One region of the Desulfosarcina variabilis str. Montpellier genome, then DNA from elsewhere that is predicted to be linked to it. Evidence: riboswitches for the same ligand, from Rfam matches in the RefSeq annotation. Region 1 holds a riboswitch; each other region holds the start of a gene.
What was found. Region 1 has a riboswitch for cobalamin ahead of Dvar_RS24370 (TonB-dependent receptor plug domain-containing protein). Riboswitches for the same ligand answer to the same signal wherever they lie in the genome.
Positions count from the first base shown of each region.

Region 1 (7,639 bases):
CATCCACAAAGACGATCCATGCAGACGAGAAAATGGTTGCCAACCTCGGCACGTGGTGCCGGGACGTGGGCGGCCGCATTGCCATGAGTACGCGCGAGATTCCCCAGCTTTTACGTGCCCTGGACGGGCAGTTCATCGAGCCTGGGCTGTCCGGATCACTGGCCCTGGGCAAGACTCAGACCCTGCCTACGGGCCGCAATTTTTTCACCAGCGATGTATTGGCCATGCCCACCCGGGCCGCCTGGAAGGTGGGACGGCAGCTGGCCGACAACCTGTTGCGCAAGTATCTGGCCGAGGAGGGGACCTTTCCGGAAAGCGTGGGTGTCAGCCTGTGGAGCATCGATGCATTTAAATCGGACGGTGAGGTGTTTTGCCAGATTCTGTACCTGATGGGCATGGCGCCGCGATGGGGAACCAACGGCAGGATTGTGCGTGTGGAACCTATCGAATTGGACGATCTCACCATTGATCTTGACGACGGCCGGACCATCCCCCGGCCCCGGGTGGATGTGGTCATCCAGACCAGCAGCATCCTGCGGGACATGGTGCCGCATTTCGCTGATTTGCTTGACGAGGCCGCCTACACGGCCGGGCGCCTGGACGAACCCTATGAGCGCAACGCTATCCTCAAGCACACCCGGGAGCGCATGGACGAACTGCTCAAGGATGTGGGCAGCGACCTGTCCGAAAGCGAGATCCGGCGTATGGCCAGTTTCCGGGTGTTTTCGTCGGCGCCGGGCACGGCCGGCACCGGAGTGGGGCTGGCCATCGACGCGTCGGCCTGGGAAACCGATGACGATCTGGCCGAAACTTACATCAACTGGGCCGGGTACGCCTATGGCTCGGACCACGGCGGCAAACGATCGCGGGTGGCCGGCATGCAGGCCCACCAGATTTATGCCGACAACCTCAAGCGCCTAGATGTCTCCTACATGCGGCAATACTCGCCCGAATACGATCTGGTGGATTGCGGATGCTACACCGGTTTTCTGGGGGGCATGAGCGTGGCCGCCAAGGCGGTCAGCGGCAAACGGGCCAAGATTTACTGGGCCGACACCAATGCCCAGGGCGACCTGTCGGTGCGTGATCTCAAGGATGATATCGCCACATCGGTGCGTGCCAAACTGTTTAGCAAGAACTGGATCGAGAATCAGAAGGATCACGGGTACAAGGGCGCCGGCGGCGTATCGAGCCGGGTCAACAACCTGTTCAAGTGGAGCGCCACCACCCATCAGGTGGAAAAGTGGGTTTTCGACGAGGTGGTTCAAACCTACCTCCGCGACAAGGAAAACCTTGAGTGGCTGCGGCAGAACAACCCCTATGCCCTGGAGGAGATTACCCGGCGGCTGATGGAAGCCGAAAGCCGCGGATTGTGGGCCGCCGATGAGGACTTTTTGGCGGACGTTCAGGAGATCGCCCTGATGATCGAGGGTGACATGGAAGAGACCATGGGCGAGGTCACCGAAGAGTTCCAGGGTGCCAAGGTGGATGTGATGACCGACAAGGATGTGGAAAAATGGCAGCCCAAATGGAAAATCGATTCAATGCGGGCATGACGGTGATTGCTTCGACTCATGGAGAACAAATGAAGATTATATACATATGGGATACTCATGCCGGAGCGGGATAGAAATTCCCTTCCGATAAACGCCCTGATCGAGGCCATTGAAGCAAAAGGCATGAACACCCTTGCTTCATGCGATAACGGTCCACAGAACCCATGAGCATTGGAAAAACGACCTTGTCGGCCTCAATGCCATGGACATTATGGCAGGAATCATCTGGCCGGAATTTGAATGACAGATCATTACCATTGCGCTGTCCACCATCAGGATAAATGATGCGGCAAAACGCGTCGCGATGCCCATACCCGGACGCCCGGAATGAATTGCCGACATGGCCAGGCGTTGGATCACACTGAAAAGAACACCGGTTCAGCAGCTGACTATTACCAGCTCCTGGGCGGCATGAATGTCTGCGTGAAGGCCTATGGCGGGAAAGATCCGGTTTCCTTTATCGGTGACGCCTCCGATCCGAAACGGGTCAAAAACCGTCTGGTGGCGGAAGAGATGAGATATATTTATCGAAGCCGCGTCTTAAATCCGCGATTCATGGAAGGATTGAAACCCCATGGATATCGTGGTGCCCAGGAAATAACGAAAATCATCGAATATACTTTTGGTTGGGATGCTACCTCCGACGCGGCCGATGACTGGCAGTACCAGGCCTTTGCTGAGCATTTTCTCTTTGATGAAAAAAACAGACAGTGGATCGAAGAAAACAACCCTTAGGCCCTGCATGCAATGACCGAACGCCTTCTGGAAGCGCATGAGCGCGGATTCTGGGAGACGGATCAGGAAACGCTGCAAAAGCTGCGGGATATTTACCTTGAGGCGGAAAGCGAACTTGAAAGAATCGGAGATGACGATGCGTAACGGATAAACTGGGCGCAGCCATCCGTCTCTAATGTCCATCCAAAAATGCTCAATTAGCCCGACATTTTTGTTTCCCGAAAAAATTACCTGTTTCCACATGGAAACGATTTGCCAAAAGGATGGTATTGACAATATGGGTTTGTTTTTCTAAAAACTCAATTTGTTGATATGAGAAATTGTCCACAGGTGCTCTTGCTGGATTGAATGGGAAGGTCGTTGAAAAGGGAGTTGAACCAGAAAAACCTGACTGTGACGTAAGTTGTATAAAATGCCTAATAAGTAGAGCCATTTATAATGTTGTCAGTTTTACTGGGATAAATAATGGAAACCTCGTGCCCATAAAGGAAACGGGGTTTTTTTATGAGGAAACGATGAGACAATTGAAAGAGCAACTCCCTTTGATGAAGAACCCTGTACAAGAATCCCGTCTTACAAATCGTCGTTTTATGAAGTATCGGGTGTTTTTGACCGCTATCGAACTCAAACTGTTCGATAGGCTGACCACGCCACAGTCTGCCGCACTGCTGGCCAAACGCGCCGGGACCCATGCCGGGATGACCCAAAAACTGCTTGACGTGCTCGAGACCTTGGGCTTTGTCGTCAAAACTAACAAAGGCTATTGCAATACCGAGGAAACAACGGCCTTTTTTACAGCTGTAGACGACTATTTCCCCAGCGGTTCGTTGGACTACCTGAGGGGCAATGCCCAACTGTCTTCAGGGGCAACTGATCGCATCATCAATAGCCCGAAACTAGTTGAAAAGAAAGCACGCACCTATAAGCCAGAGATGACCCATACGATGGCCAACTCCCGTTTGGTGGGCCGGCTACAGGAGATGGTCAACCTTGTGACTGCGCTGCCCGGGTTCGACAACGCGCGCCGTTTGCTGGATATCGGCGGCGCCCACGGTCTGTTCGCCATCGCCATGTGCAAAGAGAATCCCCGTTTGTCGGCAGTGGTGTTCGATCAACCCGGGATGACCGATGTAACGGCCAAGTATATCGCCGCCTACGGTATGCCAAACAGAATCACCACGGCCGTCGGGCAGCAAGGCGTCGATCGTTTTGCCCACGGTTTCGATATTGTTTTCGAGTCCTTTATCTCTTTTGGCAATAAAACCCATCTGGTTAACTATTTTACCCGCATCCATGACGCCCTGGCGCCAGGTGGGCTGTTGGTCAGTGTGCGCAGCATGCTGGACCACAAGCGTCAAGGCCCGGTGGCCGCACTGTTATGGGATATGAAAAATGCCGTGAACGGTTCTGAGGAAATGTGCCATACCGCGTCCGAGCTATTCTCAATATTAGGTGAGGTCGGTTTTTCTCCTGTTCAGTGGCGAACCACCAAAAAGTACCAAATCATGGCGACCAAAAAATACTGATCGTCAAATGATGGTATTAACAATATTTGTATTTTCCAATCCTCAAGCGTCTGGACGTCTCCTACATGCGGCAATACTCGCCCGAATACGATCTGGTGGATTGTGGGTGCTACACCGGTTTTCTGGGCGGCATGAGCGTGGCCGCCAAGGCGGTCAGCGGCAAACGGGCCAAACTGTACTGGGCCGACACCAATGCCCAGGGCGACCTGTCCGTGCGTGATCTTAAAGACGACATTACCACATCGGTGCGCGCCAAGCTGTTCAACAAGAACTGGATCGAGAATCAGAAAGATCACGGCTACAAGGGCGCCGGCGGCGTATCGAGCCGGGTCAACAACCTGTTCAAGTGGAGTGCCACCACCCATCAGGTGGAAAAGTGGTTTTTCGACGAGGTGGTTCAAACCTACATCCGTGACAAGGAGAATCTCGAGTGGCTGCGGAAAAACAACCCATACGCCCTTGCGGAGATCACCCGGCGGCTGATGGAAGCCGAAAGCCGCGGCCTGTGGGCGGCCGATGACGAGCTTTTGGCGGACGTCCAGGAAATTGCCCTGATGATCGAAGGCGACATGGAAGAGGCCATGGGCGAGGTCACCGAGGCGTTCCAGGGCGCCAAGGTGGATGTGATGACCGCCAAGGATGTGGAGAAATGGCAGCCCAAATGGAAGATCGATTCACTTTAAAAAAGGAACGCAAAAAACCATGCGAATTGCTATTTTTCAAACTGCGGACAAGGGAGACGCCTCAAAAAATATCCAACATGTCCATGATGCCATCGTGCGCCAGCCGGCGGATTTTTTCGTCCTTCCTGAACTGTTTGCTATGCCGGGCGGCGATTATTTTCAGCACCAGGCGCTGGTGGATCATTGGCGCGAAACGGGCCAGCCGGCGCTGGAGATGCTCTGTGATGCCAGTGCTCATTTTGAGGGATTTATCATCGGGGGCAGCGTTCTTGAACGAACCCCCCAAGGGTTTTACAATACCTGTTTCGTTTTTCATCACGGTGATATGGTGGCCAAGTATCGAAAGATTCATATCACTCCGGATGAAGTGGACATGGGGATTCTGCCCGGTTCGGAAATTGTTTCGTTTCAGACACCTTTCGGACGGGCCGGACTTATGATCTGTGCCGATTGTCTTCATGAACAAACGACCGACCGGATCGCCTCTGGAAAAAAGATGGTTTTCCTGCCCACCGTTGCCTTGATCCAACCGCCGCATTCAGGCCCCTCCGGCCACCCCGTTTCCAAGCGTATTGCGGCGAAACATGGCGCAGTCGTCGTAAAAGTATCAAGAGTCGGTACCTACAACGGCAACCCAATCGCCGGGGAAAGTGCGGTTGTCTGTCCGGATCGCGTCTTGTTTGAAACCAAGGCAAAGGAAGAACTGGCCGTTGTCGACTGCTTAGCCTCACTGTTGCATAAGAAAGATTGAGAAAAATCAGAAATATCCTTTTCAACAGAGGATGACCATTTTGTTCTTGACTGCCAAAGCCTTTTTTATTTATGAAATTAGCATATCCTCGTAAAAGGTCGAAATGTTCAGTTTTCGACGGTTGTCCCATCTGAGACGAAAAGTTGGCAATTTGCAGAAAAAACAGCATGTTGGCGACTTTTTACGAGTTCATCAGAAATGTTTTGTTCAGGTGCTCAAAACGAGCTGAAAAGGGAACCCCGTTGAATTCGGGGACGGGCCCGCCGCTGTAATCGGGGACGACCGCCGCCACTTTGCCACTGACGATAGATATTGTTGGGAAGGCGCGGCCGGGAGGGTGATCCGAGAGTCAGAAGACCTGCCTGAACCAGATGGGGTTTTGTACACGAGGACGGTGTCAGGCCTATATCAACACACCGTGGGTAAAACAAGGGATATCCCCGGATCTATGCATTCATCGGTCCGGGGTTTTTTTTGTTCCTCCGGACAGTAATATGAGCTCAAACCAAAGGAGGAGTAGACATGGTGACGCGTTGTATCCGATTAGGCTTGGTGTTTTCAGTACTGATGACTGGCTTGGCCCTGGCCGACGAAGGGGAGAACCTCAGCGAAACCGCTTTTACATTGGAAAAGATGGTGGTCACTGCCGGGCGGGTGGAAGAAGAGCAGAAGACGCTGACCAATGATGTTACCATTATCGACAGCGAAGACATCGACCAGTCCCCCGCCAGGGATTTGGGAGAACTGCTGGCCGAGCAGGGATTTGCCGTCAGGCAATACCCGGGGGCACTCACCTCTGTCGGCATTCGCGGATTTCGTACCGACACCACTGGAAACGACCTGACCAGCAAGGTCCTGATTCTTTTGGATGGCCGACGTGCCGGGACCGGCAACGTGGCCAAGATCATGACCAAAAACGTTCAGCGCGTGGAAATTATTCGCGGGCCGGCTTCGGTACAGTATGGATCGGCCGCGGTGGGCGGCGTCATCAACGTCATTACCCGTCAAGGTGAGGGCCCCAACGCGGGCTTCGTAGAGGGGACGTTGGGCAGCTGGCGTTACGAGGAAGGCTCGCTTGGTATCCAAGGAGAAGGCAACGGATTGGATTTTTCCGTCGCAGGTTCCCGCGCAACCATGGAGGATTACCAGACGGCCGACGGCGAAACATACAAAAATACCGGTTTTGATGAAGAGGAAAGTATCAGTGTCAATGTGGGGTACCGTTTCAATCCCAACCACCGGTTGGGGATGATCTACACCAATTTCACGGTGGATGAAACCGGATCGCCTTCCTATCTCAGCCAGAACGATTTGGACAGCTACCTGGACAAATCCAACTACACGGTGGACGCCATCTATGACGGAGAGACTGCAAAAGAGCGTTTTTCATGGAAGCTGCGCTATTTTGCGGGTAAGGACAAAGATAAATATACTTCTCCGGCATGGTCTTATATCAACGACACGATCACCGAACGTAAGGGCGCCCAGGCTCAGCTGTCGGCCGACCTGGATTTCGTCACGATCACCGGTGGCGTGGACTGGGTGAATTACGACATCGAGTCGACGGCGACACCCGAACTGTCCACTTACGACAATCCGGCCGGTTTTCTGCTGGCCAAGGGACTATTGCTGGACGAGCGCTTGATCATCTCGGCAGGCGGGCGTTACGACAGCTATGAGGTGCAGATCAAGAGGGGACAGGGCGGAAAAGAGGAAGATAGCCATTTCTCACCCAATTTAGGGCTGGCCTATCTGATTACCGAATCGTTAAAGGTCAGGGCCAACTACGGCCAGGCTTTTGTGATGCCCGGCGCCAATCAGCTGGCGGCGGATTACATTGACGTCTTTACCGGTGCCCAAATCCAAGGCAATCCAAATCTTTCGCCCGAAGAGAGTTCAACCTGGGAGGGCGGTATCGATTTTTACAACAGTGGCGTTTCCGTCAGTGCGACTTATTTTTATACCGATTATAAAGACAAGATCGAATACGTTTCCCTTCCGGGGGGGATCAGTTCCTGGGACAACCTGGGTGAGGCTACCATCGCCGGCATCGAGGGTGAGCTCAATATCGACGTTGGCGCAATATACAATTGGGAATTTCAACTGCGTCCGTATATCCGGTTTACCTACCTGACCCAATACGAGGATGATACGACTGGAGAAGACCTCAAATACACGCCGGATTGGAACGCTTCCTATGGGATCGACTTCACCAACTGGAAGGGGGTGAGTGTGAACTTCAACATTGCTTATACCGGACAGCAGTCGGTAGAAGACTGGGAGAATCAGGTTTGGCCCAATGATCCGGAAATCATTACCCTCGGTTCTGCAACCGTGGGCAGCCTGACGATCTCGAAGACCCTTCTCACTTCCGACCGGTGGGGATCG
Region 1 is NZ_CP159846.1:5,396,793-5,404,431, reverse strand. It holds gene Dvar_RS24400 (cobaltochelatase subunit CobN) at 1-1,556, shown strand, start outside; gene Dvar_RS24395 (cobaltochelatase subunit CobN) at 1,884-2,291, shown strand; gene Dvar_RS24390 (hypothetical protein) at 2,304-2,435, shown strand; gene Dvar_RS24385 (methyltransferase) at 2,807-3,817, shown strand; gene Dvar_RS24380 (cobaltochelatase subunit CobN) at 3,844-4,500, shown strand; gene Dvar_RS24375 (carbon-nitrogen hydrolase family protein) at 4,520-5,251, shown strand; cobalamin riboswitch at 5,444-5,632, shown strand; gene Dvar_RS24370 (TonB-dependent receptor plug domain-containing protein) at 5,774-7,639, shown strand, end outside.

Region 2 (7,639 bases), 4.8 Mb from region 1:
TCATCTTGTGCTGAAGTAGACGAAAGCAGGAAGGCCAGGGCATCGGGAATCCATTCGGTCAACCGAGTAATTAACTCGGAATGAACGTTGTTTTCAACCTCTGCTTTTCGAATTTTGCGCAGACACGGCTGTACCAGTTCCTGGATGTGTTGCAACCGGCTGGCGTAATCCTGTTTTCGGTTTGAGCGCAGTTTGGTGTCGGCAATAATCGCCCGCAGTTTGTCACTGGGCGTCTTGGCATCATCGATGGTCAGCTGACTGATGAATTCTGCATCCTCCTGCGAGATTCGGGCACTGATGGTCACTTGTTTTGAAGGCATATTTTACTCCTTCGGCCTAATAGCGATTTGTGTTTAATGGAAAGTTGCAAAAAGACTTTTCGAGTCTATGTAAAGACATAATTATTCAAATATAATCGTTTGTCAATAAAGATATGCAAATGTATACATATGAAAACAATGTGGCGCGACCAGCTATCAGTTCAAGCTTAAAAAGGAAATAATCGTTGGGGAAAGGCTTTACGGATTCATCAGATTTGGCTGATGAAATTTTCCAGAAGTCTCCTGAAAATCTTGATTTCCGCTTCGGAAAAACCGCTGGTGCACTCCCGGGTAAGTTCCAGGTGAAAGTTGGAGTGGCGCCGGTAGTGTTTTTTGCCAGTATCGGTCAATCGGATCACGTAAGAACGGCGGTCCTCCGGGTTTTGTATCCTTTGGACGAGCCCTTTTTTTTCCAGATTGTCGATCATCACAGTAAGTGTCCCGGTTGTCACGCCCATTTTGGAGGCCAGATCCTTCATCTTGATCATATTGTTAACGCCGAGGATTTCTATGGTGTGCATCTGGGACAAGGTGATTCCGCTGCCTTCGACAATGGATTGTTCCCACGAGGACAGCTTTTCATAAAATTCAATGATCAGGTCTGATAATTCTTTCACAGGTCGTGCCCCCATGTGATTGATCGTTGATGGCTATCCATAACAACGGATTCATTCACATTCTTACACCATCTGCGAAAGAAAAAACAGGTTTGACACCCACAAGACAAGCGCATTTGAGTGATCTGTTTTCTGTGCGCGGCTGGAAGAAATGTCACATCGTGGATGGCCGTGCCTCGAATTTTTTTGAAAGATTAGGATGCGGCCCGAAACTGATCAGAACCGCATCTATATTCGATCTGTCCGTTTTTCATGGCGTAGATATCCGTTGTGGTCCGCGCCAGAAAATCAAATTCGTGGGAGACCACCACATAGGCGATATCAAGATCGTTGAGCACCCGGATGATTCGCTCAACGGTCCGCTCGTCCAGGCCGGTGGTTGGTTCGTCCAGCAGCAGGACCTGGGGCTCCATGACCAGTACCGTGGCCAGGGACACCAGTTTCTTCTCCCCTCCGGACAATTGGTAGGTGATCCGGTTTTCGAATCCGCTTAGATTGAGGGACTCAAGCATTTTCCGGGACAGTGCCACTGCTTCTTGCGGAGATTTACCCATGTTGAGCAGACCAAAGGCCACATCCTCGATCACGGTGGGGGAAAATAGCTGATCATCGGCATTTTGAAACACAAAGCCCAGTTGCCGCCGGGCCTTTCTAAAATCTGTTTCTCCATGCATGGTTTTGCCGAGAATTCGAATCGTGCCGGATTCGGGTTTGTTCAGCCCCATGAGCAGATGCATGAGGGTGGATTTGCCGCAGCCGTTGGGGCCGATCAGGCCCAATCGCTGTTCTTTGCCCAGGCAAAAGTTCAAATTGTTCAGGACGCGTCCCCGGCCCGGATAGGAAAAACAGATGTCCTTGAGGTCAATCAAAATAGGGTCGGCATCAGCCATTCCATTCCTCCCAGTAAAATCAGGGTTAGCAGTAGATAACCGGCCCAGATCCGATCGGTGGAGGAGAAGGAAAACTGATGGATGCAGTAGAATTTTCCTTTAAACCCCCGGCACAGCATGGACTGATAGACCCGTTCGGCCCTTGCCAGGGCGCGGACCAGGAGCATGCCGAACAGATAGGCATAGGTTTTATAGGTGTGCAGGTTGGTACCGGGAACAAATCCCCTGACCCGGATGGCCGTGCTAAGCCGCTGGTACTCCTGTTCCAGTACGAACACATAGCGGTAAGCGATCAAGAGCAGGTAGACGATTTTCCGGGGCATGCGCAGCCGGTTCAGTCCATGCCCCAGGGTGGCAATGGACATGGTGGCGATCAGGGCGATAAACACCATCAAAATGGCATTGGATTTGAGTGTGATCCGGGCGGCCAGGAGCAACCCTTCCCGGGAGCAGGCCACTGGCCCCAGAAGAAATGCAGGGGGGGGGGCGAAGGTGATGGGCAGTACGAGGAAAAGCAGAATATTGAAGATGTTGATGGTCGTCAGCCGTTTGGCGACGTCCTTTAGGGGCAGTCCGGACGTCAGTACCAGGATTACGGACAGAGTCAGGCCGGCGAGCAGCGTGGGAAATCCCATGGACACGGCCAGGAGGAACGAAAACAGCGTGGCAAAGACAATCCGCAGACGTGGATCAAGGCGGTGGAGTATGGACTTGCCCTGGGCAAAGGCTTCACTTAGCATGCGTTGCTCGTTTTCGTGATTCAGGCTTTTTTGCGCCGATAGCTAAAGTACGTTCCTTATACGGTGGTGCGGGGCCCGGGGTACCTGAAAATCCAGGCAGTGAATCCGGTTTGACCTTTTTAAGAAATCCGATACAAAATGCAGTCACAATGCCTTCGATTACCATCACGGGAAGGTGGGCGGTTACCACCAGGGTGGCCACCTCAACAAAATGTTCTTCAGTAAAAAGAAGGGAAATCGCGACCATGAGGGCAGTCAGCAGGACTGAAAATGCCCCGCAGGTAAAGGCCGCGACCAGGGCCATACCGGAATCTTTTTTTACTAAGTTGCCGAACAGGTAGTAACAGATAACGGCCGGACCGGCCACATTCAAGGTGTTCACCCCGAGAACGGTAATGCCTCCAAACTGAAAAAACATGGCCTGCAGGGCCAATCCAACCAGGATGGCGGGAAAGGCTCCCCATCCAAGCAGCAGTCCCACGATGCCGTTGAGAAGGAGATGGACACTGGAAGGGCCGATGGGCACGTGGATCAGGGATGCCATGAAAAAGGCCGATGACAGGATGCCCACCTGGGCCATATGGTCATAGTCCAGTTTTTTCAATCCGATAGCAGTGCCTAATACTGTCAGAGCGCCGCCGCTCAAGAGAACCGGTGCCGAAAGCACACCTTCTGATATGTGCATAATCTTTCACTCCATTGATCGGGCTGATCATGTTTATAAACAAAATTGACGAACGCAACAAAGTCAAAACTATGAGGAAGAAAGTGAGAACGGCAAATGCCTTGAAGAAAAGACGCTATGAGCGAATACACAGCCCTTGTACGAAGAAGGACAGGCTGTATCGATTTGCCGGCAAACTTAACTCCCGAAGCTATGACCGGTGTAGGTATTCAGGCAGGTTTTCTGACTTTCCCGCGCTTTCGAGCGCCTTCCCATTTCAGCTTTATGAAACAGTGGCCTGATGCTCGAGGGCGTTCCCGACATTGCCGGGTAGGATCACAGCGGCGGATCCGCCTCCGATTTTCACGGAGTTCCCTGTTGGTTTTGGTTAAAACACCTGAATACATTACCCTTTTGGGGGCTCGGGCCGATCCGGCAGCTGCAGCCGGGCTGAACACCTAAGGATGCAGCGCCGAATCGATTCGCCGACTAATTATTAGAATTGGTCTATTTTGTCAATCTGTTCGCTGGGAACAGGGCTTAAGGGCGCAGGTAAAAAATGATTACCCCATCTTGTTTGCCCTTTTAATTACATCGAAAGCGGGGCGGGATTGACTACTAAAACGGGATCGACCATTTAAATTGGTTTCCCGAGTAAAAGCGATTGCCGATGACATCATAACGACCAGGATCGATCCGACGTTGTGTGCGACGGCTCCCATAATCGGCGATAAAAGGCCTGTTATTCCAAGACAAATGGCAACCAGGTTTATGCCCAGGCTAATGATGACATTGATTTTGATCGTTCGTGTCATTTTCCGGCTTAAACGAATCAGAAACGGCAGTAGCGAGATACGGTCCTTCATCAACACGATGTCGGCGGTGGCAAGGGCCATGTCAGACCCACGCAGGCCCATGGCAACGCCTACCGCCGACGCTTTAAGGGAAGGGGCATCGTTCATGCCGTCGCCGACGAAGACCGTATCAAGGGAATTCGTTTTTTGAATGATTCCCATTTTTGTTTCGGGTTTTAAACGGTAATGGTAATCGGTGATGCCGATCTCATCGGCAACTCGCTTCACAGCGTTTTTTGAATCTCCAGATAGAATGGACATCCGGGTTACCCCCAGTGCCTTGAGTTGACTCACTGTCTCTGCCACATCGGGTCGGACGCGATCGAGCATGGCGATTTCACCGGCATGGTTTCCATCTATTGTAACCTGAACGATGGTTTCACCTGTGGCACTGTCGGTTTTGCCGGCACCCATTGATACAACGCTGCCGTCGACCATGGCGTTGACACCGGAGCCGGGAACAGCGGCCACGTCAATGGCTTTTTTCTTTTCAAGTCCCATTTTGGCCGCTTTTTTCAAAATCGCATGGGCGATGGGATGGGTGCTTCCCTGTTCCACGGCGGCAGCCATCGCCAATAATTTCTCTTGGGTAAATCCGTCCGCCGGCCGGATTGTCGTGATAACCGGTTTACCGGCGGTGAGGGTGCCGGTCTTATCAAAGAAAAAAGATCGGGCCTGGGCGATTTTTTCAAGGTAGCGGCCGCCTTTGATCATCATACCGGATCTGGCTGCCCGGCCCACGGTCGCGACAGTCGCAACCGGACCAGCCAACAAAAACGAGCAGGGGCAGCCCACCACCAATACGGTAATGGCACGGTTAATGTCCCGGGTGAAAAAGTAGGTCAATGCTGCAATCGTCAGAATGATCGGTGTGAAATAGCCTGCATAGCGGTCGACAATTCGCGTGCTTTCAATTTTGCTGTTTTCGGCATGTTGGATCAGGTCGATGATACGGCCGATGGTTGCATCACTTCCCGTTCGACTGACGATAAGTTTAATAAAGCCGTCGCTGTTCACGGTGCCGGCAGACAGCTTATCTCCCGGCCCTTTGAATACGGGAAACGCCTCGCCGGTCAGCAAAGACTCGTCAATGGCGCCGGATCCTTCAGTGATATGGCCGTCCACGGGAATCGTATCACCTGCCCTGACGATTGCGATTTCACCGGTTTCAACGGCATTGATGGGCTTGGTTTGTGTGCGGCCGTTTTTTTCAATCAGGGCCGTCTGCGGATTGGCTTTGACAAGGGTTTCGATGGCTCCTCTGGCTCTGTCACTCACCGCTTCCTCGATAAAGGCGCCGAGTACCATGATGAAGGTACAGGAATTCTGTTGGATGTATGATTAATGATTTTGGAAATTGAACAGATTTCCAACCACCATCGACCCGGCCAACAGACACTCGAGTCCGAAGGGCAGGTAGCCCCCAAAGCCTACAATGGGCATTTCAAAGATGAGGAACCGCTGAACAAAAGGAACCGCGTAGGTCCAGCGGGCCAGGCTGTAGTAATTCCACAATTCCCAGAAAAACCCACAGATCAATGCGGCCAGGGCCGGCACCACCAGCGGGCGAAAGTCGCCGCGTCGCAAAGGATGCAGCAGGGTCGGTTGGCCGGCAAGGGCTTGAAGGGAGAGAATGATGAGAAGCGGAGAGACCCAGAGTAAAGCAAAAAGCTGATCCGGAAATATTCCGATCAGGGCCAGGCCGATGGCCGACACAGCCAGTGTGATGCGGGGCAGCCAGACCGATGCCGGCAGGCTGATGGCGCGGCCGTGGGTCAGTCCTTTTGAAAGGGACGGGAAGGTGAGTAAAAGTTCGGTCATGCTGATTACGGCGGGTAGTACCGTGGCAAAGGCCAGGGTTGAGAAAAAACTGTATTCATAAGGACTCATACCCTCGACCCCGGTGTAGTACCAATTTTGCACAAAACGATTGAAGTATTCGAAAACCCACCAGAACATGGCACTGGCCGGAAACAGCAGCAGAAATTTCAAGGGGCGCCGAACCAGCAGGCAACTGCCGCTGCGTTTGACCACAAGGGCGCTGATGAAAAAAATAAAACCGGTCCACAGGGGTTGGAAGGTGTGGCGCTGAAAAGGCTGGAACCAGGTGAAGCGCTGCCAGGCGAAAACCCAGAAGAGCAGGCATAAAACCAGTCCTGCCCAGCCCCACCAGGGAAAAGGAGTGGGAGGAAGCGGCTTGGGAACCATCTTTTTGGTGTTGACCCGGCCATAGACCAAGGCAACCGCCAGCCCTCCCATCAACAGCAAATTGGCCGTGGCAAAGAAGATAAACCAAGGCCAGGAGAAACCAGCGTGTTGGACATACCGGGTGGTCGGCGGGATTTCCAGGTAGGGCAAAAGGTCGTATCCGGCGGCAAGGATGCCGACCAGGGGCAGGGCGGCCATCAGCATGGCGATCGTCAACCATTGCCACAGCGCGCCATATTTATGCAACTGACGGCTCACGGGTAGTTTATCCTGATGTTTATACAAGCGATTAGAATATAAAAACGTATGTACAGGTTCCCGGGCGATTCCATAAGCGGCTCGAGATCAAGGCTTGCGAATCCCGAGGAGGGAGGCGTACATAAAGTACTCCGCAGTGACGAGGGAGCCGCGTAACGCCGATATCGGGGCGCTTATGGGATCGCTATTATTGAATCCAGGAGATGACCACCGTCCCCAGCACCAGGGCGATGATTCCGATCAGCCGGTACCCCTGATCGGACAGGTTCACCAGCCAAGCACTAGCGGTATGGAAAAAGCCTGCGGGATTGAAATAAATCAACAGGCCCTTGGCGATGGCCAATCCACCGATCAGAGCAATGAACCCGCCGTGATTGGTCGACGAGGCGCTCAGCAGTAACAACACACCCACGATCAGCGGAATCAGGGCCAGCCAGATGCGGTTGACCTGACTCAACAGGCGCTCGATCGATGACTTGTACGTATCCGTATAGAGAATGGCGAATGCGCCGGCCGCGATCCATGCAAAACCCAGTGCATAAATGATGTATTTCATGGGATCCTCCTTTCCTTAATCGTTTAGCAGTCAAGTGACGGTTAATCAATATCCAGTTATTTACAAATGATTGTTTCTTGATTATTTTAGGCCATCAAAAATGGCTGAGAGCAGCACAACAAAGGTGGTGTTTTATGACCAGGGGGGCATTGATAATCGTTGACATGTTAAACGATTTTATAGACGAAAAGGGCGCATTATACTGCGGGCCCGGTGCCCGGGCGATTGTTCCTTTTATTCAGGAACGGCTGGCGGCCCATCGCAAGGCCGGCAGCCTGGTGGTCTTTCTTCAGGACGCCCACGCGGAAGATGACCTGGAGTTTGAAAAATTTCCCAAGCACTGCGTTGCCGGCACCTGGGGCAGTCAGATCATTGATGCACTCGCCCCCGAGCAGGATGAAAAGGTGCTGCCCAAAACCCGCTACAGCGGCTTTTACGGCACACCACTGGAAAAAATCCTCACCGACCATCAGCCTGATGAGGTCGAGGTGGTTGGCGTGTGTACCTCCATTTGTGTGATGGACACCGTCGG
Region 2 is NZ_CP159846.1:545,040-552,678, forward strand. It holds gene Dvar_RS02480 (hypothetical protein) at 1-320, opposite strand, end outside; gene Dvar_RS02485 (MarR family winged helix-turn-helix transcriptional regulator) at 530-937, opposite strand; gene Dvar_RS02490 (energy-coupling factor ABC transporter ATP-binding protein) at 1,132-1,827, opposite strand; gene cbiQ (cobalt ECF transporter T component CbiQ) at 1,803-2,567, opposite strand; gene cbiM (cobalt transporter CbiM) at 2,557-3,252, opposite strand; cobalamin riboswitch at 3,447-3,647, opposite strand; gene Dvar_RS02505 (heavy metal translocating P-type ATPase) at 3,795-5,393, opposite strand; gene Dvar_RS02510 (hypothetical protein) at 5,427-6,551, opposite strand; gene Dvar_RS02515 (hypothetical protein) at 6,739-7,107, opposite strand; gene Dvar_RS02520 (cysteine hydrolase family protein) at 7,242-7,639, shown strand, end outside.
Region 2: another riboswitch for cobalamin. It lies ahead of cbiM (cobalt transporter CbiM); the one in region 1 lies ahead of Dvar_RS24370 (TonB-dependent receptor plug domain-containing protein).

Region 3 (7,639 bases), 3.7 Mb from region 1:
CCTTCCATGATGCCTTGGCTGGCAAGCAGCAGTGGTTTGGGAATGACGCCGGTCTTACGGTACTGATCCATGTAATATTTTTTGGCCCTGCGTTTGGCGCTGCCGGTCTTGTCCATGATCTTTTTGTGCAGCAAGATCAGAAAACGTTCGTCCATGGGCAGCCGTTCAAAGTCTTTGTCTTTCATGATGTATGATTTTCTCTTTCATCACTTTCAGCCAGAATAAAGCAGTTTGTCTGGAGGTCGTTTGCCAATCGTCGTTTTGCGCCGACCGAATCTGTTCCAGCATGGCCATTACAGCCGCTTTATAGTCAGCGCTGATGATATCGACCATGGGCGCATTCGCTTTTTTGACGGGCTTGTTTTTTGAGGCTTGGTAGGCCAACTTTCGAATATTTTTGGCCGTAAGCGCCATGCCGGATGCGATAAATGCACGCCAAATATTGCGTTGATCCTCTTTTGTAAAACGCGCTAAGACCCTGGCTTGGTATTCATTTTCCGGAAGGATGCCGTCGCCAATTGGGGACAAATTGTCGATGACATTTGCGGCCTTAATCAGGCGATATGCCTGGGATCGGGCCATATCCCATCGTTGTTTGACATAGGCTTCAAACGACTCGAACAGCAAATCGCGAAATAATCGATCGTCACGAATCTGCTTTAATGCCTTACCGGTTTGGTAAAAATGGTGTTGATTGGCAGCGATGATATCTTCCAATTGGATGAGTCGATTATCAGCCATCTGTTTACCCGATGCTCATCCGTTTCCCGATATCGCCCAGCAGTTGATTCAATTTTAGCCGCTGGTCTGTAGGTGTATCCGGTGTGTCAGGCAAAAGGGTATGCAAATATTTAACGCTGTCAACGAATCCAAGACCTTTCACGGTCATGACCAAATCAATCGGGTTGAAGTTTTTCTCGCAAAGAAAGCACCTGGCAAGATTGGTCTTGGGGTTGGTCGCGGTTTGAAATTCATTGCACAGCGGGCATAGGAACCGGAAAATACCTTCGATCACTTTAGATGGAATATGAAGCTGTTCTTTGATCAGCCAGTCAACCGGGATTCGATTGCGCAGTTGAAACAGCTCTCCCCCTGTAAACCGTCGTTTCATGATAATGCCTCCTTATCTGCGTGAAAAATTCTGTGAAAAAGATCTTACCCATAGCCACGGCGAGGAAAATGGCTGACAATTTCACCTGTTCGACCGCAAAAATGGCAGCGGCATCGAGAACCTATGCGAAAATGTACTGGATTTTCTTCCCGTGACAGGACCGTACCCCATTGCCAAGGGCCTGTAGTAGTATGATCATCCATATTTTTTGAAGGTGGATTGATTTTCCGATGCCGCCGGCGGTTTTCGGCCAAACAGTGGGTCTTTTTGCCTTTTGGGGTTTGACGGTAGCGTCGCTGCGCTTTTCGGCGGGACTGGAGACGACCGGCGATGCGGCATGCATCGCAACAATAAGCATGCCCACGAAAGCAGCGCCGGCACATACAAAAAACGTTTTTGCACCAACGACAGGATATTTGGATCAACTTTAACATCCGGCCTTGAACGTCGCCGGAGTTTAAAGTAATTTACATATTGAACATCCGGCCTTGATACGGAGTTCACCTTGAAAGCCCGGAAGGGATAGTTCCGGGCTTTCTCTTCATTTTCCTGGACCATACGAATGCCCCATTACGGTTTACAATAGAACTGCAGAAAAGACGATTGCCAACGGGAGCTATTACAGCGGGGTAGGCGGGGTACGTTTATTCATTTTTGGGGCGGGGTATCGCTGCGGGATAGTAGAACCAACCGTTACACTTTTGCCGCATAGGCGAGGTAGGCCGTTACACTATTTTTGTCTTAGCATTCGCCCGATATCGGCGTTGCGCGAAAAATTTTATCCTCGGAATATCAACTATATGTACCCCAAGGGCACTTCCTTCGGGCGCCTGTGGTAAAATTTTTCGTACGCCTTGATCTCGACCAAATTTTCCTATTTCTGGACGGACACTAGGTAGTTCGTTGTACCCACCGTGCGGCCACTGTTTCGAATGGCTGACCACACCTGCCCGAACCATGTTCATGTCAACATATACGATGTTGTGCAGTAGATGCTCCCCGGTCTCGACGGCCGTAGCATGATAGTGATCTTCCCAAAAAGCGCCTTTTCTCTTTTTCCTCCGGTTACAGTCTTGCCCCGTTCTTCAATAGCTTCCTATCTCCTCCATTTTCGTATTAAAGTGTCTTCGGAGGTGAAATACTCTGCCGCGACAAAGCCGTACCCACCCCCATTCGTTTATTCTGAAGCGTCTGACGATTCTTTTCGACGAGAAGGGCATGGCCGGTGTTCGCGTATGGTGGAAATGTAATGACATGTTTGCCAGCATGATCATAGAGGCGCATGACAAAAATCGAAACGGCAGATTCGAGTAAGCAGCATAATATAAATGAGATAAGCAGCCAATGACAATGGTGATTGAATCCCAGGCATTTTTTATAAAAACTTGTTCTTGACAATTGTCTTGAATTGGAGCAGTAAATGGTTCATGTAAGGTGCCACAATTGCTTAATAGGGAATCCCGTGCAAATCGGGAGTGGTCCCGCCGCTGTGATCGGTGACGAAATCTGCCACAGCCACTGTCCAGAAAAAATCGGACGGGAAGGAGCAGAGAGTAGGTTGAACCGAAAGCCAGAAGACCTGCCTTGCTGATTACCGACCAGCTGCGGTGTACAGTGATGGGGCGGAATTAACGGGTTGTAAACGGATTCAACTGTCTGCAAGATAATATTTATGTTGATCCAGATGTGGCTTTAGCAATTATCAACCCGCCATAAGCTTCCCTTTTTTATCACACTATCCAAGCGCACCATCCACCATGCTTTTCGGTAATTTCTCCATGATGAACAATATCGTTCAAGAACCATGTTAAGTACTTTGTCTTTAAATATTAGATAATTAATTGTCTATGCCACGACAAAGGAGAATTGCCATGTCCCTGAAATGTCCAGTAAAAATTTATCGGACGGAATCCTACCCTGGCGGAAAATCCAATGCTCCGGTCTATGTTATTCAGGATGGGAAACTCTACCGCACGGTAGATCATGAACTGGGGTGGTCAGAATCTCCTGACTACGCGCTGCGATCGGATGGCCTGGTTTTCCGGACCATCCACCACACATTGGGAACCAGCGATACGCCTGACTTTCGGTTGCAGGAGAAAGGGTGCCTGTATCGTACGGACCATCATCCAAAAGGCGAATCCATGTTTCCGGTATACGAGTTGAGAGACTGACGCTTATACTACCTATTGCCCATCCACGAATAGGAAATTGTAGGCGTACGATGAATGTCATTCAGCGCAACAGGTCCAAGTGCGCCAGGGGTTCGCGCGATTATGTGTGTCCACGCTATCAAAACCCAAGATGGACAGTTATTCCGATGATCCGCCCCTGTGTATCGACTATGATATGGCGCTTTCTGCCGCAGACTTTTTTTACTTGCATTATACATGCTGTTGAATACGGTAATCAGGTTTACTGCTTATCCTGCTTTGAAATGATGAAATCGGGAAAATCGTTCGACCGGTTGCAATGAGAACTTGACATTCCGTATTCGATAAATTAAGAGAAGTAGTGATTAAAAGAAGGTCGAAGCCTTCTTTACTTCGTTCATTCGTAACAATTAAAAAGAACTTGTAATAACAATGTAAGCCATGAAGGTTTCCTTTTTGTAATGGGGGGTTGATTTTGTGGCTTTTTTATTTGAGTAATGCCGAATTTGGTGGTGAAAAAAGAAATTAAAGAATGCAAAAATGAATATGATGAAGAACTCTCCCCAACTTATTTGGATCGATTCCCATAATTACTCGAGAATCGGTGATCCAACGAGCGCTGTCGATTCCTTTGAGGCCCTCAAATCCCTTTTATGATTAACGTTGGTGAGAAATAAAATAGGCTAAAAATGACCGTTTAAATTTAGGAAATAAATTTTTTTTAAAAAAGGTTGGTAGGGAAAGCAGCTCAATCCCCTGCAAGGTATCCAAGCTGCTTTCCCTGTGAAGCCTCCGGTGGTGGAGTGCGCTTCGTCTTTATCCATACAATAAAGGCATAATCCTGTCAATCGCCTCCTTCTTTAAACCCACCAGGCTAACAATATTTAATTTTTTAAGCGAGCGCCCGATTTTTAGCACCTGCATGTAAAATCATGGGTTGATTAACGTTGGTGAGAAATAATAAACGGTTTGCCATGGTGGAAAATCAGAAGGAACCATACGCCATTGACACCCCAACTTGATTATATAACGGAGGTACCCAGCGTCTTAACAGGCTTAAGTAGTGATTAAAAGAAGGTCGAAGCCTTCGTGAAGGGGAGAGGAATGGGGGCTTGCCGGTGGATTGATAAGTGCCCGCGCGACGCCCGTCGTTAAACTTGGATTCATTCCTCCTGAAGCGGATCTATCATTTCCCTGCCACCGATAGACCCCCATTTCTCAACCCCCACCTTGAACTCTGGCGAAAGTGACCTTTTTGCCCTGGTAAGGCATAAGACGCGTAATTGGGTTTTTACCGATCAGTTATTTAAACGTTGAACAATACTCAAACGAAGGAGAACGATCACATGCATCAAAAGGTAACCGTTGTGGGAGCCGGCAATGTGGGCGCCACCGCCGCGCAGCGCCTGGCCGAAAAAGAACTCTGTGACGTGGTGCTAATCGATATTGTCGAAGGCGTTCCTCAGGGAAAAACCCTGGACTTGACCGAGGCCGCGCCCATTGAAAAACATGATGCCAAACTGACCGGAACCAACGGCTATGATGCGGCCAAGGATTCGGATGTGGTTATCATCACGGCGGGCATCCCGCGCAAACCGGGAATGAGCCGCGACGATCTGATCAAGACCAATGCCGGGATCATGCGCTGCGTGGTTACCGAAGTCAGCCATCAGGCACCCAATTCGATCCTGATCATTGTCAGCAATCCCCTGGACGCCATGTGCCATGTGGCCCATGAAGCCAGTGGCTTTCCCAAAAACCGGGTAATCGGCATGGCTGGGGTTCTCGATTCGGCACGTTTTCGGGCTTTCATCGCCATGGAACTGAAGGTTTCCGTGGAAAATACCCACGCCTTCGTCCTGGGCGGACATGGCGATACGATGGTGCCCCTGCCGCGCTACTCCACCGTCGCGGGTATTCCCATCACCGAGCTAATCTCCGCCGATCGCATCCAGGCACTGGTGGAACGAACGGCCAATGGGGGCGCTGAGATCGTCTCCTTGCTCAAAACCGGCAGCGCCTATTACGCCCCGGCTTCGGCCACCGTGGAAATGACTGAATCGATCCTCAAGGACAAGAAGAAGATCCTGCCCTGCGCAGCGCTATTGCAGGGAGAATATGGGATCAACGATCTCTTCATCGGCGTACCGGTGAAACTGGGCGCCGGTGGGATCGAAACGGTGATCGAAATCGAGCTGACCGCCGATGAGCAAAAGGCCCTATATCATTCGGCGGATGCCGTCAAGGAACTGGTTGAACTATTGAAAACGTTTTAGCGCTTCGCACGATGAAAATGAAATCGCCCCTAAGCGCCTGTTTTGGAAGTCTGGATCAGGCCCGATAACAAGGCGGAAAGTGGCTCAAAAGCGGAGCATATATGCAATACGTGAGCATTTTGAGACAGTTTCCAACGCCGTTAGCGGGCCTTAGAAGGATTTACCAAGCAGGCTCTAAAGCATCAGTCGCCCATTTACAGCTGACCGCAAGGCTCGGTTTCATCTTCATTGTTTTGCGCCCATTGCCATATACCTGACGCCCAAGGGAGGCTTTAATGAACTGGCTCATCCACACCTTTCAATCATCCATCGGCAAGAAACTGCTGATGGCCCTGACCGGTCTGGGATTCATCGGCTTTTTGGCCGGTCACCTGGCCGGCAACCTGACCATATATGGCGGAAGCGATCCATTTAACGCCTATGCCGAGCACCTCCATGCACTGGGGCCTTTGCTAAGGGCTGCCGAAATCGGTCTTTTGCTGATGGCCCTGATCCATGTCGCCACCGGATTGATTCTTTTCCTGCAAAACCTGAACGCCCGTCCCCAGCGCTATCGCGTCAATAAAAGCGCCGGCGGGCGCAGTCTGGGATCACGCACCATGCCTTATACCGGGCTGCTGATTCTTGGCTTTGTGTTGTTTCACCTGCTGAACTTTCATTTCGTGGATAAATCCGCCACCACGATTTTCGAAATCGTCAGCGCCGCTTTCCAAAACCCCATTTATGTCGCCATCTACGTGGCGGCCATGCTGATCGTGGCCGTGCACGTTTCCCATGGATTCTGGAGTGCGTTTCAGACCCTGGGGATGAATCATGGGAAGTATATGCCCATCATTTCAGCCGCCGGCCTGGTGTTCGCCATCGCCATCGGGATCGGCTTTAGTTGCATTCCCCTATTTGTCGGTCTCAGTGTCTAAGAGCCTGTTTGATATGATGAACTTGTAAAAAGTCGCCGTTCGTAAGGATTCGCAAAATATAAGGATTGATTATGAAACTTGACGCAAAGGTGCCTTCGGGTCCTCTGGCTCAAAAATGGGATAAGCATCGCTTCGAACTGAAGCTGGTCAACCCGGCCAATAAACGCAATTTCGATATCATCGTCGTCGGCACCGGGCTGGCCGGCGGTTCGGCATCGGCCACCCTGGCCGAGCTGGGCTACAATGTCAAAACGTTCTGCATCCAGGACAGCCCCCGAAGGGCCCACAGCATCGCCGCCCAGGGCGGGATCAACGCTGCCAAGACCTATCCCAATGACGGCGACAGCATCTGGCGGCTCTTTTACGATACGATCAAAGGCGGTGATTTTAGAGCCCGGGAAGCCAATGTCTACCGCCTGGCCCAGGTGAGCAATAATATCATCGACCAGGGCGTGGCCCAGGGCATCCCCTTTGCCAGAGACTACGGCGGGCTCCTGGCCAACCGCTCCTTTGGCGGTGCCCAGGTCTCGCGGACCTTCTACGCCCGCGGTCAGACCGGCCAGCAGCTGCTCCTGGGGGCCTATAGCGCGCTGTCGCGCCAGATCGGACTGGGCAAGATCGAGATGTTTCCCCGCCGTGAAATGCTGGATGTGGTTGTGGTGGGCGGTAAGGCCCGCGGCATCGTGGTGCGCAACCTGGTGACGGGCAAACTGGAATCCCACAGCGCCGATGCCGTGGTGTTGTGCACCGGCGGGTACGGCAATGTGTTTTTCCTTTCCACCAATGCCATGGCCTCCAATGTCACCGCCGCCTTCAGGGCCTATAAGCGCGGGGCCTGTTTTGCCAACCCTTGCTTCACCCAGATCCATCCCACCTGCATCCCGGTTCACGGCACCTACCAGAGCAAGCTGACCTTGATGAGCGAAAGCCTGCGCAACGACGGCCGGGTGTGGGTACCCAAGCGTCCGGGCGATGCCCGCAGCCCCCATCAGATCCCCGAGTCGGAACGCGATTACTACCTGGAGAACAAGTATCCCAGCTTCGGCAACCTGGTACCGCGCGATGTGGCCTCGCGCAATGCCAAGGAGCAGTGCGATGCGGGTAAAGGCGTGGGCGAGACCGGCCTTGCGGTCTACCTCGATTTCACCGATGCCATCGCCCGCGACGGCAAGGATGTGATCG
Region 3 is NZ_CP159846.1:1,702,389-1,710,027, forward strand. It holds gene Dvar_RS07575 (DNA methylase) at 166-741, opposite strand; gene Dvar_RS07580 (hypothetical protein) at 746-1,111, opposite strand; gene Dvar_RS07585 (hypothetical protein) at 1,233-1,469, opposite strand; gene Dvar_RS07590 (DUF1007 family protein) at 2,255-2,425, shown strand; cobalamin riboswitch at 2,527-2,713, shown strand; gene Dvar_RS07595 (hypothetical protein) at 2,983-3,285, shown strand; gene Dvar_RS07600 (transposase) at 4,195-4,290, opposite strand; gene mdh (malate dehydrogenase) at 4,611-5,540, shown strand; gene Dvar_RS07610 (succinate dehydrogenase cytochrome b subunit) at 5,816-6,457, shown strand; gene Dvar_RS07615 (fumarate reductase/succinate dehydrogenase flavoprotein subunit) at 6,529-7,639, shown strand, end outside.
Region 3: another riboswitch for cobalamin. It lies ahead of Dvar_RS07595 (hypothetical protein); the one in region 1 lies ahead of Dvar_RS24370 (TonB-dependent receptor plug domain-containing protein).